Linked DNA regions of Pseudoduganella albidiflava. The protein of the gene in region 1 interacts with the protein of each later gene in a pairwise test. Links are inferred from orthologs where the notes say so. Each region holds a gene or a part of one and is shown in the gene's direction. Other genes may lie near its edges. The genes, in order: EYF70_RS05965 and EYF70_RS06995.

Region 1 (9,056 bases):
TGGAGATCCTGCGCCAGCCGCTGGGCCAGCGCGTGCTGCGCTATGCCAGCCTGGACGACCTGCTGGTCTGGGGCGTGCTGGCGCTGATCCTGCTGGAGTGGGAAAGGGTAGGGCGGCAGGCCGGCTTCATCGTGCTGTTCGTGCCGGTGACGATGCTGTTCCGCCGCCTGATGGAAAGGCTGGCCGAGCGCGACCGCTGGTTCGTGGCGCTGATCTGGCTGTGTCTCTGTTCGTTCGCGGCCGACTGGGCGGGCCTGCACTTCATGGTCGGTGCGTACCTGGCCGGCGCCGTGATGGATGCCGAGTGGTTCGGCGAGGAAAAGCTGGACAAGATGCGCCAGGTGCTGCTGCTGACGCTGATGCCGGTGTACTTCCTCAGCACGGGCTTGCGCACCAACTGGGCGGTGGGCGGCTATGCCGTGTTCGTTGCCGCCGGCGTGCTGTTGCTGGCATCCACCGCCGGCAAGCTGGCCGGCGCCCACGCGGCCGGCAAACTGCTGGGCTGGAGCCGCACCGAATCCTCGGTGATCGGCTGGCTGCTGCAGACCAAGGGGCTGGTGATGATCATCTTCGCCAATATCCTGCTCGACAAGGGCATCATTTCCAGCGAGACCTTCACGGCGCTGTTGCTGATGGCCGTGGGGAGCACGATGCTGACGGTGCCGGCGGTGTATCCGAAGCTGCGGGCGGCGGTGCAGCTGATCTTGAAGCCGGCTTGAGGCTTGCCGTGTCCGCCCCAGTGGCGGGAACCGGGTTCAGCCCCAGCGGCAGAGGCCGGTGTCACACCCAGCGGCAGAGGCCGGGGTCAGACCCCCAACGCCGCTGGCAGTGACCTCGTCGTTTGCGGGATCGGGGGTCTGACCCCAGGGGACGCCGTCGGCTGAGCCAAGGGGATGCCGTCGGCTTTTCCTGCGGCCCCTCCCGCTCAATGCGCCGCCAGCCATTCCTCCAGCGCGGGCCGCGTCATCGGCTGGCTGATGTAGTTGCCCTGCACGCTGGTGCAGCCGTTGGCGGCCAGGAAGTCGTGCTGGTCGCGCGTTTCGACACCGGTGGCCACCACGCGGATGTTGAGGTTGTTGCCGATGTCGAGCATGGTCTTGGCCAGCGCGCCGCTGCCGGGGATGCCGTCGATTTCCTGCACGCGCTGGCGCGTCATCTTCAACTGGCTGACGGGAAGCTGGCGCAGGCAGAACAGGTTGTTCATGCCGGCGCCGAATTCATCCACAGACAGGCGGATGCCCAGTTCCTGCAGGCCATTGGCCAGCCGCGTGGCCTGTTCCGGGTTGTTCATCAATTGTTCCTCGCGCATTTCCAACGTGAGGCTGGCCGGGTTCACGCCGTGGTGCGCCACGCGCCTGGCGATGTGGGGCAGGTAGTCGCGCTGGGAAAACTCGCGCGACGATGTGTTGATGGAAATCGGCAGGTCCGGAAAGCCCAGTTCGGCCAGCCGGCGCAGCGTGGAGCACACGTCTTCCAGCACGCGCCGCCCGAGCAGCACGATCAGGCCGCTTTCCTCCGCGTCGGGCAGGAAGTCGGCCGGCAGCAGCTCGCCCCGTTCCGGGTGGCGCCAGCGCAGCAGCGCCTCCACGCCCAGGATCTTGCCGCTGTCGACGGCCACGTGCGGCTGGAACAGCAGGTAGAGATCATCCCGTTCCAGCGCTTCGCGCAGTGCCACTTCCATGCGCTGGCGGGCGGCCGAGTTGTCCGCCATGCCGCGCGAATAGAAGTGCACGGCATCCGGTCCGCCGTGCTTGCCCTCGTACATCGCCGTATCGGCCGCCTGCAGCAGCTCGCCCGGCGTTCGGCCGTCGTCCGGCCAGACCGCCACGCCCATGCTGGCGCCCACCGACAGCATGCGGCCGTCGATGTCCATTTCCGGCGCCATCGCGCGCCGGATCCGCTCGATCATCTTCAGCGTGTAGCGCATGTTGGGCTGCGCCGCCAGCACCATCACGAATTCATCGCCGCCCAGGCGCGCCACCGTGTCCGATTCGCGCAGCGCCGATTGCAGGCGCTGGGCGACGCATTTGAGTACCTGGTCGCCGGCCGAATGGCCCATCGTGTCGTTGATTTCCTTGAACTTGTTCAAGTCCATCAGGATCACGGCCACCTTTTCCTGGTTGCGCTGGGCCGCCTGCACCGCGTGCTCGAGCCGGTCGCGCAGCAGCAGGCGGTTCGCCAGCCCGGTCAGCGGATCGTGCGTGACCAGGTGTTCGAGCTGGGCCGTGCGCTGCTTCAGGGAGGTGATGTCCTCGATGATGCCGATGAAATGCGTGACATGGCCGCCCGCGTCGCGCACCGGCGTGACCGACAGGTGGTTCCAGAACAGCTCGCCGCTCTTGCGCTTGTTGCGGAAGACCACGGTGGCGGTGCGGTGTTCCGCGATCGCATTCGCGAGGTAGGTGCGCTGGTCGTCGTCCATGCCGTGCGCGGCCATGAAGCGCGAATCGTGGTTGATGGCTTCCACGGCGGCATAGCCGCTGATGCGCTCGAACGCCGGGTTGACGTACTCGATCGGATTGTCGCGCCCTTCATGGCGCGTGATGACGATGCCGTTGTTGGCGGCCATCAGCGCACGCTCGAACAGTTCGAGCTTGTCGCGCTGGCGATAATGCCGCGTCAGGTCGACACCCATGCCGCACAGGTAGCGGCCGTCGCCGACGATCGACAGCCGCGAACCGACGAACAGGAAAGGCGTGGTGCCGCCATTGGCGTTACGCACCCGCGCTTCCACCTGCACCCGCTCGTCGCTCTGGAACACGGCGCAGAATGCGCGCGCGACCCGGGCGCGCATGTCCGGCTCGAACAGCTCGAGCATGTGGATCGAGCGCAGGCGCTCGGCCGACAGCCCGGTCACCTGCTCGAGTTGACGGTTCCATAAGACAAAGTAGCCGGACTCGTCCATTACATAGAAAGTCCCGGCCAGCAGGTCGATGACGTCCCGTAATGGCAGATTACCGACGAGCGCTGCCGCGCTTTCCATGCGATCTCCCCGAAGTACTTGTTGTTATTACCGCGTTATTGCCGAGCCTGCGTGCTGTCGGATGCCGGCAATCACACTGGAAAACATGGCCGCGCGCCGGCACGCTGCCATTTAAACAACGTGACTAAAGTATGGATGAAATTACAAAAATGTGACGCGCGGTTGCCGCGCATGGATGAGCAAGAGTTTCAGTCTGGAAGCCGCTCTTCGTCCAGCAGCGCGGAAATCTCGGCGCGCTCGCGGGCCGAGACGTGGCCGCCGCGCAGCGCCGCCAGTACCAGCGCCTTGCCGGAGCCGGCAAACGCCTTCTGGATCAGGTCCTTCAGCAGGTGGGTCTGCAGGCGATCCTGTTCCTCGGCGGGCGCGTACACATGGGCACGCGCACTCTCGTCGCGTGTGACGAGGCCCTTGCCGTGCATGACCTGGAGCAGCCGCAGCACGTTGGCATAGGTCAGCTCGGGACGGCCATCGAGGGCCGCCGCGTGCACCTGCTTCGCCGTGGCCGGGCCCAGCGCATACAGCAGGCGCAGCATCTCCAGTTCGGCGGGGGTGGGGCGGGGCTGCTTGGTGTGGGGCGTGCTCATGGCGGTCTTCCTGGGGGATCCGGAAGTAGAATAAATGATCTAGAAAGGGATGTCTACCGGAGCCGGCCCGAAGCCGCGGGTTTCCCCCGGAAAGAAGTGTCCAATTAACTCAATGGTGGTTGTTGCATCTCAAGGCAGCGTGCTATCCTAAGTGGCTATTTCTGGAAGCTTGGAAGTAAATTGTCTTTCGGGCAACCAAAGAGGTCCTTCCCCCACAACTTGATGTGCGATCCGCTAACCGGTCAGGCCGTGTCGCGGAAGGTTTGTATAACCCGCCCCATACTCGCGAAGCGCGAAGAAAGGTGAGCAAGAATGATGCAGCAACAGACGTCCAACTCCTACCTGTTTGGTGGGAATGCGCCGTACGTAGAGGAACTCTACGAAGCGTACCTGGAAAACCCGGGCTCCGTGCCCGACAATTGGCGCGCTTATTTCGACGCGATGCAGCACGTGCCTGCCGTCGACGGCTCGAACAAACCCGACGTCAACCACTCCTCCGTGATCGCTTCGTTCGCCGAGCGTGCGAAAGCCGGCCCGATCCGCACCGTGACCGCGACGGCGGACGCCGAGATGGGCCGCAAGCGCGTGGCCGCCACCCAGCTGATCGCAGCCTACCGCTACCTGGGCTCTCGCTGGGCCAACCTCGATCCGCTGCAGCGCCAGGAGCGCCCGGCGATCCCGGAACTGGATCCGACCTCGTACGGTTTCACCGACGCGGACATGGACACCGTGTTCAACATCAGCAACACCTATTTCGGTCCGGAAACCGCATCGCTGCGCGACCTGCTGAACTACCTGCGCGAAACGTACACCCGTTCGATCGGCGCGGAGTTCATGTACATTTCCGACCCGGCCGAGAAGCGCTGGCTGCAGGAGCGCCTGGAGTCGATCCGCTCGACGCCGAACTTCACGGCCGAAAAGAAAAAGCACATCCTGGAACGCCTGACGGCCGCCGAAGGCCTCGAGCGCTACCTGCACACCAAGTACGTGGGCCAGAAACGCTTCTCGCTGGAAGGCGGCGAAACGTTCATCGCCTCGATGGATGAGATCATCCAGCGCGCCGGCGAAAAGGGCGTGCAGGAAATCGTCATCGGCATGGCCCACCGCGGCCGCCTGAACGTGCTGGTCAACACCCTGGGCAAGGCACCGAAGGACCTGTTCGAAGAATTCGAAGGCAAGCATGGCGACGACCTGCCGGCCGGCGACGTGAAATACCACCAGGGCTTCTCGTCGGACATCTCCACCGCCGGTGGCCCGGTCCACCTGTCGCTGGCGTTCAACCCGTCGCACCTGGAAATCGTCAACCCGGTGGTCGAAGGTTCCGTCAAGGCGCGCATGGACCGCCGCGGCGATACGCAAGGCGCGCAAGTGCTGCCGATCCTGGTGCACGGCGACGCGGCATTCGCCGGCCAGGGCGTGGTGATGGAAACGCTGAACCTGGCGCAGACCCGCGGCTACGGCACGGGCGGCACGGTGCACATCGTGATCAACAACCAGATCGGCTTCACCACGTCCGACCCGCGCGACGCGCGTTCGACGATCTATTGCTCCGACGTCGTGAAGATGATCGAGGCACCGGTGCTGCACGTGAACGCGGACGATCCTGAAGCGGTCGTGCTGGCTTCGCAGATCGCGCTGGACTACCGCGCGCAGTTCCAGAAAGACATCGTCGTCGACATTATCTGCTACCGCAAGCTGGGTCACAACGAGCAGGATACCCCGGCGCTGACGCAGCCGCTGATGTACAAGAAGATCGCGCAACACCCTGGCACCCGCCGCCTGTACGCCGACAAGCTGGCGGCCCAGGGCGTGATCCCGGCCGACGGCGGCGACCAGATGGTGGCCGCGTACCGCAATGCGATGGACGCCGGCAAGCACACCGTCGATCCGGTCATCTCGAACTTCAAGAACAAGTTCGCCGTCGACTGGCTGCCGTTCCTGAACCGCAAGTGGACCGACGCGGCCGACACCGCCGTGCCGCTGACGGAACTGAAGCGCCTGGCCGGCCGCATCACCACGGTGCCGGAAGGCTTCAAGGTGCACTCGCTGGTGGAAAAAGTGCTGGCCGACCGCGCCAACATGGGTAAAGGTGAACTGAACCTGGACTGGGGCATGGGCGAACACCTGGCCTACGCGTCGCTGGTATCGTCCGGCTACGCCGTGCGCCTGACCGGCCAGGATGCCGGCCGCGGCACGTTCACGCACCGCCACGCCGTGCTGCACGACCAGAACCGCGAGCGCTGGGATGCCGGCACCTACGTGCCGCTGCAGAACATCTCCGAAAACCAGGCACCGTTCACCGTCATCGACTCCGTGCTGTCGGAAGAAGCGGTGCTGGGCTTCGAATACGGCTACTCGACCGCCGAGCCGAACACGCTGACGATCTGGGAAGCCCAGTTCGGCGACTTCGTCAACGGTGCCCAGGTGGTGATCGACCAGTTCATCAGCTCCGGCGAAGTGAAGTGGGGCCGCGCCTCCGGCCTGGTGATGCTGCTGCCGCACGGCTACGAAGGCCAGGGTCCGGAACACTCGTCCGCCCGCCCTGAGCGCTTCCTGCAGCTGTGCGCAGAGAACAACATGCAGGTGGTGCAGCCGACCACGGCCGCGCAGATCTTCCACCTGCTGCGCCGCCAGATGGTGCGCCAGTTCCGCAAGCCGCTGGTCGTGATGACCCCGAAATCGCTGCTGCGCAACAAGGATGCCGGTTCGCCGCTGTCCGACCTGGCCAAGGGTGCGTTCCAGACCGTGATCGGCGAGACCGACGACAAGATCGATGCGAAGAAGGTCAAGCGCGTGATCGCCTGCTCCGGCAAGGTGTATTACGACCTGGCCAATGCCCGCAAGACCCGCGGCCAGACCGATACGGCCATCATCCGTGTCGAACAGCTGTACCCGTTCCCGCACAAGGCGTTCGCCGCCGAACTGAAGAAGTTCCCGGCACTGACCGAAGTGGTGTGGGCGCAGGACGAGCCGCAGAACCAGGGTCCATGGTTCCAGATCCAGCACAACATCTTCGAGTCCATGGAAGCGGGCCAGCGCCTGGCGTACGCCGGCCGCCCAGCCTCCGCGTCGCCGGCTGTCGGCTACTACGACAAGCACTACGCCCAGCAGAAAGAACTGCTGGAAACGGCGTTCTCGAAGCTGAAGGGCTTCATCCTGACCAAGTAAGCACAGTACGCCGCGCGGCCCTTCGAGGGCCGCGCGGCAGCAACGCATCTATCGAATTCACGGAGTAACAACAACATGGCACAAATCGAAGTCAAAGTTCCTCAGCTGTCGGAATCCGTCGCCGAAGCGACCCTGCTGGCCTGGCACAAGCGCGTCGGCGACACCGTTGCACGCGATGAAAACCTGATCGACATCGAAACCGACAAAGTGGTCCTGGAACTGCCGGCACCAAGCGCCGGCGTGATCGTGCAGATCATTCAGAACGACGGCGCCACCGTGGTGGCCGACCAAGTGATCGCCATCATCGACACCGAAGCCACTGCCAAGGTATCGCCGATCCCTGTTTCCGCCGCACCGGTCGCCGCCGAAGCCGCACCGACCCCGGCGCCCGCCGCAGCCGCTGCGCCCGCCACCGGTGGCGCGAAAGGCGACGTGGCCATGCCGGCCGCCGCCAAGATCCTGTCCGAAAAAGGCCTGTCCGCGACCGACGTGTCCGGCTCCGGCAAGGATGGCCGCGTGACCAAGGGCGATGCCCTGGCCGCTTCCGCCAAGCCTGCCGCCGCGCCGGCACCGGCCGCCGCGCCAGCCGCCGCCAAGCCCGCGCTGCAGAAGATCGCCGCACCGGTCAGCCTGAACCTGGGCGACCGTCCGGAAGAGCGCGTGCCGATGAGCCGCCTGCGCGCCCGTATCGCCGAGCGCCTGGTCGAATCGCAATCCACCAACGCCATCCTGACCACCTTCAACGAGGTGAACATGAAGCCGGTGATGGACCTGCGCAACAAGTACAAGGACAAGTTCGAGAAAGAGCACGGCGTCAAGCTGGGCTTCATGTCGTTCTTCGTCAAGGCCGCCGTGGCCGCCCTGAAGAAGTACCCGATCCTGAACGCTTCGGTCGACGGTAACGACATCGTCTACCACGGCTACTTCGACATCGGTATCGCCGTCGGCTCGCCGCGCGGCCTGGTGGTGCCGATCCTGCGCAACGCCGACCAGATGACGATCGCCGAGATCGAGAAGAAGATCGGCGAATTCGGCCAGAAAGCCAAGGAAGGCAAGCTGACGCTGGACGACCTGACCGGCGGCACGTTCTCGATCTCGAACGGCGGTACCTTCGGCTCCATGCTGTCGACCCCGATCATCAACCCGCCGCAGTCGGCGATCCTGGGCGTGCACGCGACCAAGGACCGCGCCGTGGTGGAGGATGGCCAGATCGTGATCCGCCCGATGAACTACCTGGCGATGTCGTACGACCACCGTATCATCGACGGCCGCGAAGCCGTGCTGGGCCTGGTGGCGATGAAGGAAGCGCTGGAAGATCCGGCGCGCCTGCTGCTGGACCTGTAATCGGTATCGAAGAGTAGGTAAATCACCGGCGTCCGTTCGGCCTCGCGGCTGGACGGAGCCGGTGTCGGACACCTTCAGGTGTCGGACACCGGTTTTCATGCCGACGCTAACGAGGCATTGGCAAAACCGGAGGCAGTCCCCAGGTACCCGGGGGCAGGCCCCGAGACCTCGGCAGCCAACGTCGCACCTTGGGAGCCGACAATGACCATCTCCGACGAAATCCGCCGCCTGCACGAACTCCACCAGGCCGGTGCGCTGACCGACGCGGAATTCGCGCGTGCCAAGGAACGGCTGCTGGACGGCGCGCCCGGCCAGCCGGCCGGCGACGGCGACCTGGCCAGCGAGTTTTCCAGGCTGCGGCGCTCGCGCGTCAACCGCTGGCTGGGCGGCGTGTGCGGCGGGCTGGGACGCGCTTCCGGTGTCGATGCATGGATCTGGCGCCTCGTGTTCGTGCTGTTCACGATCTCGTTCGGCTTCGGGCTGGTGATTTACATTCTGTTGTGGATATTCGTCCCGGAGGAAGAACCTCTTCCCGGCGGCGACATAATTGGAAAATGACATGAGTACTAAACAATTCGACGTAGTGGTGATCGGTGCCGGCCCCGGCGGCTATATCGCGGCAATCCGCGCGGCGCAGCTGGGCTTTTCGGTGGCATGTATCGATGAATGGGCCAATGAAAAAGGCGGCCCGGCACCGGGCGGCACCTGCACCAACGTCGGCTGCATTCCGTCCAAGGCACTGCTGCAATCGTCCGAGCACTTCGAGCATGCCGGCCACGCGTTCAAGGAGCACGGCATCGAAGTGTCCGGCCTGGCGCTGAACCTGGGCCAGATGCTCAAGCGCAAGAACGGCGTCGTGAAGCAGAACAACGACGGCATCCTGTACCTGTTCAAGAAAAACAAGGTGACCTTCTTCCACGGCCGCGGCGCATTCGGCGGCGCAGCCGGTGCCGAGGGCTATCCGATCGAGATCTCCG
Region 2 (8,587 bases), 240 kb from region 1 along the record:
GACACGGTGAAGAAAGCCCGCGTCTGGCTGGCCGACCAGCAACAGGATTTCACCTTCCACGATTTCAAGAAGCAGGGCCTCGATGCCGCCACCGTGCAGCACTGGCTGAAGCACGTGGACTGGGAAATCCTCGTCAACAAAAAAGGCACGACGTGGCGCGGCCTGCCGGACGAGCGCAAGGCCGCCGTGCTGGATGCGGCCAGCGCCACCGCGCTGATGCTGGAAAACCCGTCCGTGATCAAGCGCCCCGTGCTGCAAACCGCCACCACGTGCCACGTGGGATTCAAGCCGGAGCAGTATGCCGAGATCTTCAACCATTAAAACGCCATGACCGAATCCCGTACCCTCGCGCTGACTGAAAAACTGATCGGCCGCTCATCCGTCACCCCCGAGGACAAAGGCTGCCAGGAGCAGCTGATCGCCCTGCTCGAGCCGCTCGGTTTCCGTTGCGAGACGATCGTTTCCGGCGACGTGACGAACCTGTGGGCGCGCCGCGGCACCGAACAGCCGGTGTTCGTGTTCGCCGGCCACACCGACGTGGTGCCGACCGGCCCGGTCGAGCAATGGACGTCGGAACCGTTCTTCCCCACCATCCGCGACGGCAAGCTGTATGGCCGCGGCGCGGCGGACATGAAGACGTCGATCGCCGCGATGGTGGTGGCCTGCGAGGAATTCATCGCCGCCCATCCGGACCACAAGGGTTCGATCGCCTTCCTGCTGACCAGCGACGAGGAAGGTCCGGCCACCGACGGCACCGTCATCGTCTGCAACAAGCTCAAGGAGCGCGGCGAAGCGATCGACTACTGCGTGGTCGGCGAACCCACCTCCAGCGCGCAGCTGGGCGACATGATCAAGAACGGCCGCCGTGGTTCGATGTCCGGCTGCCTGACGATCAAGGGCATCCAGGGCCACATCGCCTATCCGCAACTGGCCAGGAACCCGATCCACCAGGCCGCGCCGGCGCTGGCCGACCTGGTGGCCGAGGTGTGGGACGAAGGCAACGAGTACTATCTGCCTACGTCGTGGCAGATGTCGAACGTGAAGGCCGGCACCGGCGCGAACAACGTGATCCCCGGCCAGATGGTGATCGACTTCAACTTCCGCTTCTCGACCGCCAGCACGGCCGAAGGCCTGCAGCAGCGGGTCCATGCGATCCTCGACCGGCACGGCCTCGAGTACGACCTGAAATGGACCATTTCCGGCTACCCGTTCCTGACGCCGCGCGGCACGCTGTCGACGGCGCTCTGCGAGGCGATCAGGAGCGAGACCGGCATCGAGACGGAACTGTCGACCACGGGCGGCACGTCCGACGGCCGCTTCATCGCGCAGATCTGCCCCCAGGTGATCGAATTCGGCCCGCCGAACGGCAGCATCCACAAGATCGACGAGCATGTCGAAGTGCGCTTCATCGATCCGCTGAAGAACATCTATCGCCGCACGCTTGAAAACCTGCTCACCTGACCTGCTCGCCCGAGCTCCGGCATAAAGGAAGAACCTACCATGACGACCATCTTTGCCACGCCGCGCGACCTGCTGCGCTACGCGACCACCCGCTTCAACACGGAAAAGCTGTTCTTCGGCCACGGCAGCGCCGAGGCCTTCGACGAGGCGGCCTACCTGCTCCTGCACACGCTCAAGCTGCCGCTGGACAAGCTCGATCCCTTCCTGGACGCGCGCCTGCTGCCGGAGGAAATCCAGCGCGTGCTGGACGTGATCGAACGCCGCGCCACCGAGCGCGTGCCGGCCGCCTACATCACCAACGAGGCGTGGCTGGGCACTTACCAGTTCTACGTGGACGAGCGCACCATCGTGCCGCGCTCCTACATCGCCGAACTGATCCCCGATTACTTCGCGCCTTGGGTCAACAACCCGGAAGGCGTGGCCAACGTGCTGGAATTGTGCACCGGCTCCGGCTGCCTGGCGATCATGATGGCCGACGCGTTCCCGGACGCCCAGGTCGATGCCGTCGACATTTCGCCGGATGCGCTGGAAGTGGCGCGCCGCAATGTCGAGACGTACCAGCTGGCGGACCGCGTGAACCTGATCCAGTCGGACCTGTATGCCAGCGTGCCGCTGAAAAAATACGACCTGATCGTCACCAACCCGCCCTACGTGAACTCCGGTTCGATGGCGCGGCTGCCGCAGGAATACCGCCACGAGCCGCAGATCGCGCTGGACGGCGGCGTCGACGGCATGGACCTGGTGCGCCGCATCGTGGCCGGCGCCGCCGAACGGCTCACGGACGACGGCTTGCTGATCGTCGAGATCGGCAACGAGAAGGCGTTCGCGGAAGCGGCCTTCGGCGACATGGGCCTGACATGGCTGACCACCAGCCAGGGCGATGACATGGTTTTCCTGCTGACCGCCGACCAGTTGAAGCTTTAATCGACTTCCGTACATGCGAACGATCCTGCCTGCCCCATGGGCGCAGGCCGGACACCGGGGTCTTCCCGACCACCGACCAATTGAAGCTTTGAAAATCTAGAATGATTCGTCTCGAACAAGTAAGCCTGATGCGCGGCGTGAAGCCGCTGCTGGAAAACGTCGACCTGACGCTGAACCCCGGCGACAAGATCGGCCTGATCGGCGCCAACGGCGCCGGCAAGTCCAGCCTGTTCGCGATGCTGCGCAACGAGCTGCATCCGGACCAGGGCAACATCGATTTCCCCGCCAGGTGGCGCATGGCCTACGTGGCGCAGGAAACGCCGCCGCTGCAGCGCAACGCGCTCGACTACGCGATCGATGGCGACGTCAACCTGCGCAAGCTGCAGGCCGAGCTGGAGCGGCTGGAAGCGCTGCCCGACTCCGCCGAGCAGGGCCTGGAGCTGGGCAATGTGCACGTGGCGCTGGCCGATGCGGATGCCTACACGGTGCAGTCGCGCGGCGAACAGCTGCTGCTGGGCCTGGGCTTCACGCTGGACCAGATGCAGCAGCCGGTGGCCAGCTTCTCCGGCGGCTGGCGCATGCGCCTGAACCTGGCCCAGGCGCTGATGTGCCCTTCCGACCTGCTGCTGCTCGATGAACCGACCAACCACCTGGACCTGGATGCCATCATCTGGCTCGAGGACTGGCTGAAGCGCTATGCCGGCACGCTGATCATCATTTCGCACGACCGCGATTTCCTCGACGAGATCGTCAACGTGATCGTGCATATCGACGACCGCAAGCTGAAGCGCTACTCCGGCAATTACTCCAGTTTCGAGCGCCAGCGCGCCGCGCAGATGGTGCTGATGGCGGGCACCGCCGAGAAGCAGGCGCGCAAGAAGGCCCACCTGGAATCGTTCATCGAGCGCTTCAAGGCCAAGGCATCGAAGGCAAGGCAGGCACAGAGCCGCATGAAGGCGCTGGCCAAGATGGAAGAGCTGGCGCCGCTGCGCGCCGCCGCCGAGTTCTCGTTTGAATTCCGCGAGCCGCTGTCCGCGCCGAATCCGCTGCTGGTGCTGGAAGACGTGGATGCCGGCTACCGCAGCGAGGATCCGGCCACCTACGAGGTCAAGGAAAAGACCATCGTCCACGGCATCAACTTCAGCCTGCAGACGGGCCAGCGCATCGGCCTGCTCGGCGTGAACGGCGCCGGCAAGTCGACGCTGATCAAGACCGTTGCGGGCGAGCTGGCGCCGCTGGCCGGCACCGCGACCACGGGCAAGGGGCTGATCATCGGCTACTTCGCCCAGCACCAGGTGGAGATGCTGCGGCACGATGAGTCGCCGCTGTGGCACCTGGCAAAGATCGCGCCGACGGTGCGCGAACAGGAGCTGCGCAACTTCCTGGGCGGCTTCAATTTCCCGGGCACCATGGTGACCAGCCCGATCGCGCCGTTCTCCGGTGGCGAGAAGGCGCGCCTGGCGCTGGCGCTGATCGTGTGGCAGCGCCCGAACCTGCTGCTGCTCGATGAACCAACCAACCACCTGGACCTGGAAACGCGCGAAGCGCTGACGGAAGCGCTGGCCCAGTTCGAAGGCACGCTGGTGGTGGTATCGCACGACCGCCACTTGCTGCGGGCGACGACCGACCAGTTCATCATCGTGGCCGACGGCATGCTGCAGCCGTTCGACGGCGACCTGGACGACTACAAGGACTGGCTGTTCAAGACCAAGCTGGGCAAGGGCACCGACGTGCTGCCGGCCGCCGGCAAGGAACACAAGACGGCTTATCCCTCCACGTCGCCGGTGGCGCCGCCACCGGCCGCGCCGGCCGTCGACAAGCGCGAGCAGAAGCGCCTGGAAGCGGAACAGCGCCAGCGCCTGGCCGCGCAACGCAAGCCGATCGAGAACAAGATCAAGCGGCTGGAAGAACAGATCGCCAAGCGCAATGGGCAGAAGGCGGAAGTCGATGCGCAGTTGCAGGATCCGGCGATCTACGAGGCGGCCAACAAGCCGAAGCTGAAGACGCTGCTGGCGGACCAGGCGTTCTATGCGAAAGACCTGGCGCAGCTGGAAGAAGAGTGGCTGGGCTTGCAGGAACAGCTCGAAGCGCTGGCCGCCTGACCGCACCGCGCGGCCCGCGTGGCATGAGAAAAGCGCCGCCCTCGGGCGGCGCTTATTTTCACCGCCCCCGTCACGCGGCGGCGTCCAGCCTGTCGTCGCTGGCGCGGCGGATGGCCATCAGCTTGTCGATGTCGACGACGATCAGCCGGCGCTGGCCGGCGTGGGCGATTCCCAGCAGGTAATCGACATTCAGGCTGGCTTGCGCATCCAGGTTCGGAATCGGCCGGATATCGCCGCTGGCCAGGGTGACGAGGTCGGTCACGCCGTCGGTCACCATGCCCATCACGCAGGTGGACAGCTTCAGGATGATCACGTCGGTGCGCGGATCGTGCACCGGCGGCCGCGGGGCGAAGGCGATGCGCATGTCGACGATCGGCATGATGACGCCGCGCGAGACAGCCACGCCGCTGATGATTTCACCGTCCGCCGCGAAGCGCTCCAGTGCCCGCAACGGCCGCAGCTCCTGCACGTTGCGGTAGTCCAGTGCGTATTCCAGTCCACCGAGGCGGAAAGTCAGGTACTGCCGCGCCTCGGCATCGCCTTGCGCGCCGCCATCCTGCTTCGGCGCTTCGCGGCCCTTCAGCGCTTGCGGCGCCTTGTCCGCCGCCGTTATGTGTTGGGGTTGCATGGTAATCCTTTCATCCGTCTTGCGGTAAATTCAGGCAAGTTCCATGCTAAGGTCGCCTCGAGTGACCGCGTTGAGAACGCTCAATGTTTCCTGTTAGGATTATTCGCAACGGGGCTCCTGCTTGTCTCATGGCGTCGATGATTATTGCGTCGATCATTACTGCGCCGATGATGACTGCACCGACGACCACTCGATCGGCCCCTCGGCCGCGTGCAGCACCGGCGCATGGTTCCAGGGCGCCGCCCTCAGTCGTTCCTTGATGTCCTTCGGCGCCAGCTCATAGGGCGGCCCGGCGTCCGGGTGGTACAGCATGGTGCGCAGGACCGTGTCGCCATCGACGCGCTTGACCTTGCACGAGGCCGGGATGGCGATCTCGCTGCGGCGCCGGCGTGCCGTTTCCAGCTGCTCCTGGAATGCGTCGTGCCGGGCGCGTGCGGCGTTGCTGGCTCGCAACAGCTGGGCAAGCTCGGTCAGCGCCGGCTCGACCTGTCCGGCCATCTTCTTGTACAGCGCCTGCTGGGCGGCGGTGAGCGTGACCTGCTTCGCGCGCACGTGGGCGGACAGCGCCAGGTAGCTGCGCACTTCCTGCCGGACGGCGATGGCGTCGGACGCGGCGCGGTGCGCGCTGGCCTGCGCCGCGCAGTCGCTGGCGCGGGCCGCCAGATCGGCGATGGCCTCGTCGTAGCGCCGCGTATCGGGCACCAGCGCGAACAGCAGCATCTCGCTGCCCTTGCGGGGTCCGGCGCCGGAAAGCGTCATGTTGCGGCCGGCCACCGCGCAACCGCTGGCGCTGCCGATCGCCACTTCGTCGGCAAGGATCTCGCAATTGGCCGCCTCGCCGATGGTGACCCTGGCCGCGGTGATCACGCAGTTCTGCGCCTTGCGCACCGTGATCTCGCCGCCCTTCGCCTGCAGGACCGCGTTCGACGCCGTGCCGCCGACACGGATCGCGCCGGCGGCATTGACGATGGTGCCACCCATCAGGTTGCGCTTGAGGTGCACGGTGCCGCCACGCGATGCGATGCGGCCGAACACGTCGCCGTGGATCGTGATGCTGCCGCCTTCGACGACGCGGTTTTCCTGCACCTCGCCGAATTCCTCGTAGTCGCCGCTCAGTTGCAGGTTGCCGGTGGTGCGCACGCTGACGCCGTCGCGGCTGATGATCTTCTGCCCGATCGACAGGCGACCGCTCTTCGTGTCGACATTGATGAAACCTTCGACGGCGGACACCAGGTAGTCGTGGCCGTCGGCGTGCTCGATCACGGTGCCGTCGCCAGCCACGCGGGTCAGTTCGAGATCCTTGCCGGGGGCCGCTTCCACCGGCACGCCGGTCAGCTTGAAGCCGCGCGTTCCCATGGTGCGCGGTTCCTTGCGCAGCAGCCGCACCTGCGCCTTCACCTGCGGAAAGCGGTTCTGGAAGGTGTGCAGGTCGAGGCGGCCGTTGCCCAGGTCGCGCGGTGCGTTGGAGCGGTGCAGGTGTTCCGATACCTCGACGAAGGCCGCATCGCGCCCCGGCACCGGGTCGAGGGGCCGCGCCACCACGCGGCGCCCGGGCCTTGCGGCGGAGATCCCTTCCCGCACGGCGCCGGCATCGATGCCGAAACGGATACCCTTGACCCACATGTCGGCCACGAATTCGTCGAAGACCAGGGTGGCCGGCCGCGGTTCGCCTTCGCCGGTATCGATGAACACGGGTTCGAAGAGGTAGTCGGCGGCACCGGCGGCATACTTGACGGCCTTGTAGAGCGCCCGGCGGGCCGGCGGAAACGGCACGATGGCGTCGGCGACCCGCACCAGCGGCTGGCCCTGCAGCGCGGCCGGCAGCTGGGGCCCGGCCCCGTACAGCATGCGCAGGAACGTGCCGTAGTCCAGCCCCACCAGGCAGGCGCCGGACAGGAACACGTCGCCGGCCGCCGCCTGCAGGACCGGTGGCGGCACATCGGTGCGCATCCACACGCCATCGTCGCGCTGGACGATGGGCGCTTCCTCTTCGCCGGCTGGCAAGCCGGTCAGTTCCGTGCTGTTTTCCACTGGCATCCCCATATTGCGCAACGTCAATAAATGCAAATGGGTAATTTATAAGGTCTGCCGAGGACCGATTTGATCGGGCGCAAGGCCGGGCGCCGGGTGTGTCGGAAAAGCCTTACCGGGAACTGTCTTGATGGCTGCGCCGCGGGGTAAAGGACAGGCAACAGGCACGGAAAGAAACACCAAATGCAAAAGGCGCTGTTCGCGTTGAATAGCCTTGCCGGCGGTCACGAAACTTTTTTGCATGCCGAGCGCGACAGGAGCCGACGACCCTAGGCTGGCACCACGGCAACGCGCAACCATTGCCGCGGTGCCGTCAGCTCGGCGGCATCGAGCACACGTAGCCAGCCGGTGTAACTGGCCAGGTAGCGGCTCGCCACGCCATTGAACCGGCGCAGCCAGGTCTTGAAGCGGCTATGCCATCCGTTGACGCCCTGGATATGGACTGCACCGCGCGCTCGGATTCCGGCACGCACATTGATTGCTTCGTGCGTGATGCCGGCCTGCTTCGCGAAAGCCTGGTACGCCTTGGCGGCATCGGTGACGAGCAGGACATCGGGCGCCAGCACGGGCTTCAGGTGTTGCATCAACTGGCCGGCGCTGACCGGGCCGCGGCCGGTCACGAAGTCACACGTTTGCCGGTTGCGGTCACGAGCCACGAGGATGCAGTCCAGCTCGTTGCTGATGCCGCGCCGGCTGGCCTTGCCGCCCCGTTTACGGGGCGGCCGATCCAGGTGTCGTGAACCCTTCTGTGATTCCAGATGGTAGGTTTCATCGGCCTCGACGATGCCAGACAGCTGCGGACGGGGCGCCCGGAGCAAGGCGGCGATGAAACGGTGGCGCCATCGAAAGCTGGTCGACTTGGCTACCGCCACGCGGCTGGCCGCTGAACGCACGGGTGTCGACTCGATCAGGCATTGCAGGTATTGCAGCCACTTGTCGCGCAGGCGCAGACGGGCCAGCGGTGTACCGGTCAACGCATTGAAGCTGCGCCGGCACGCCACGCACCGATAGCGCTGCAAGCCACTGACCTGTCCGCAGCGGTGGGACCGCTGGCATCCGCAATGGGGACATGGCGGCCTCCCGGCGGCTTCCTCGATCAGGCGATGGCATTGGCCTGGCTGCGAGACGCTGGCCAGGAAGCGCTGCAACAACGTGATCTGATCTTCTGAAAGCTGTTGCTGCATCAACGCTTCGATCAGTACTCGCACATCCGCCGTGCCCATGTCGCCTCCTGATATACATGAAGTATCTCAACAGGAAGTCAGACCGTGATTCCGGCGGGAAGTTCCCCTAATTACCGCGCACAGCGCCATGCAAAACGGGCCGCTCATCTGCATGAGCGGCCCGTTGGGAGGGGATCCGGCGTACCGGCGGGTCAGCGCTTCGGCGTGTTGGAATACACTTCCATGCCGGCTTCATTGATCTGGCGACGCAGGTCGCG

What was found.
Region 2: the proteins of EYF70_RS05965 (region 1) and EYF70_RS06995 interact in binary tests that used the Escherichia coli proteins (3 or more experiments, as listed by UniProt). The link is inferred for Pseudoduganella albidiflava from one-to-one orthologs.

The regions. Positions count from the first base shown.
Region 1 is NZ_CP036401.1:1,392,527-1,401,582, forward strand. What follows is about bases 3,529-6,935. They hold EYF70_RS05965 (2-oxoglutarate dehydrogenase E1 component), read left to right. Parts: upstream 3,529-3,879; coding sequence 3,880-6,735; downstream 6,736-6,935. Other genes in these bases: EYF70_RS05960 (BlaI/MecI/CopY family transcriptional regulator), read right to left, coding at 3,529-3,567; odhB (2-oxoglutarate dehydrogenase complex dihydrolipoyllysine-residue succinyltransferase), read left to right, coding at 6,811-6,935. In the rest of the region: EYF70_RS05950 (cation:proton antiporter), read left to right, coding at 1-719; EYF70_RS05955 (putative bifunctional diguanylate cyclase/phosphodiesterase), read right to left, coding at 926-2,983; more of EYF70_RS05960, read right to left, coding at 3,172-3,528; more of odhB, read left to right, coding at 6,936-8,079; EYF70_RS05975 (PspC domain-containing protein), read left to right, coding at 8,281-8,637; lpdA (dihydrolipoyl dehydrogenase), read left to right, coding at 8,639-9,056. UniProt on the Escherichia coli protein: E1 component of the 2-oxoglutarate dehydrogenase (OGDH) complex which catalyzes the decarboxylation of 2-oxoglutarate, the first step in the conversion of 2-oxoglutarate to succinyl-CoA and CO(2).
Region 2 is NZ_CP036401.1:1,631,655-1,640,241, reverse strand. The notes cover bases 2,049-4,986. They hold EYF70_RS06995 (ATP-binding cassette domain-containing protein), read left to right. Parts: upstream 2,049-2,486; coding sequence 2,487-4,487; downstream 4,488-4,986. Other genes in these bases: EYF70_RS06990 (chemotaxis protein CheW), read right to left, coding at 4,558-4,986; prmB (50S ribosomal protein L3 N(5)-glutamine methyltransferase), read left to right, coding at 2,049-2,385. In the rest of the region: EYF70_RS07010 (ArsC family reductase), read left to right, coding at 1-321; dapE (succinyl-diaminopimelate desuccinylase), read left to right, coding at 328-1,461; more of prmB, read left to right, coding at 1,501-2,048; more of EYF70_RS06990, read right to left, coding at 4,987-5,115; EYF70_RS06985 (flagellar assembly protein A), read right to left, coding at 5,272-7,146; EYF70_RS06980 (IS1595 family transposase), read right to left, coding at 7,416-8,369; EYF70_RS06975 (hypothetical protein), read right to left, coding at 8,522-8,587. UniProt on the Escherichia coli protein: Genetic data indicate it may be involved in ribosome assembly or function.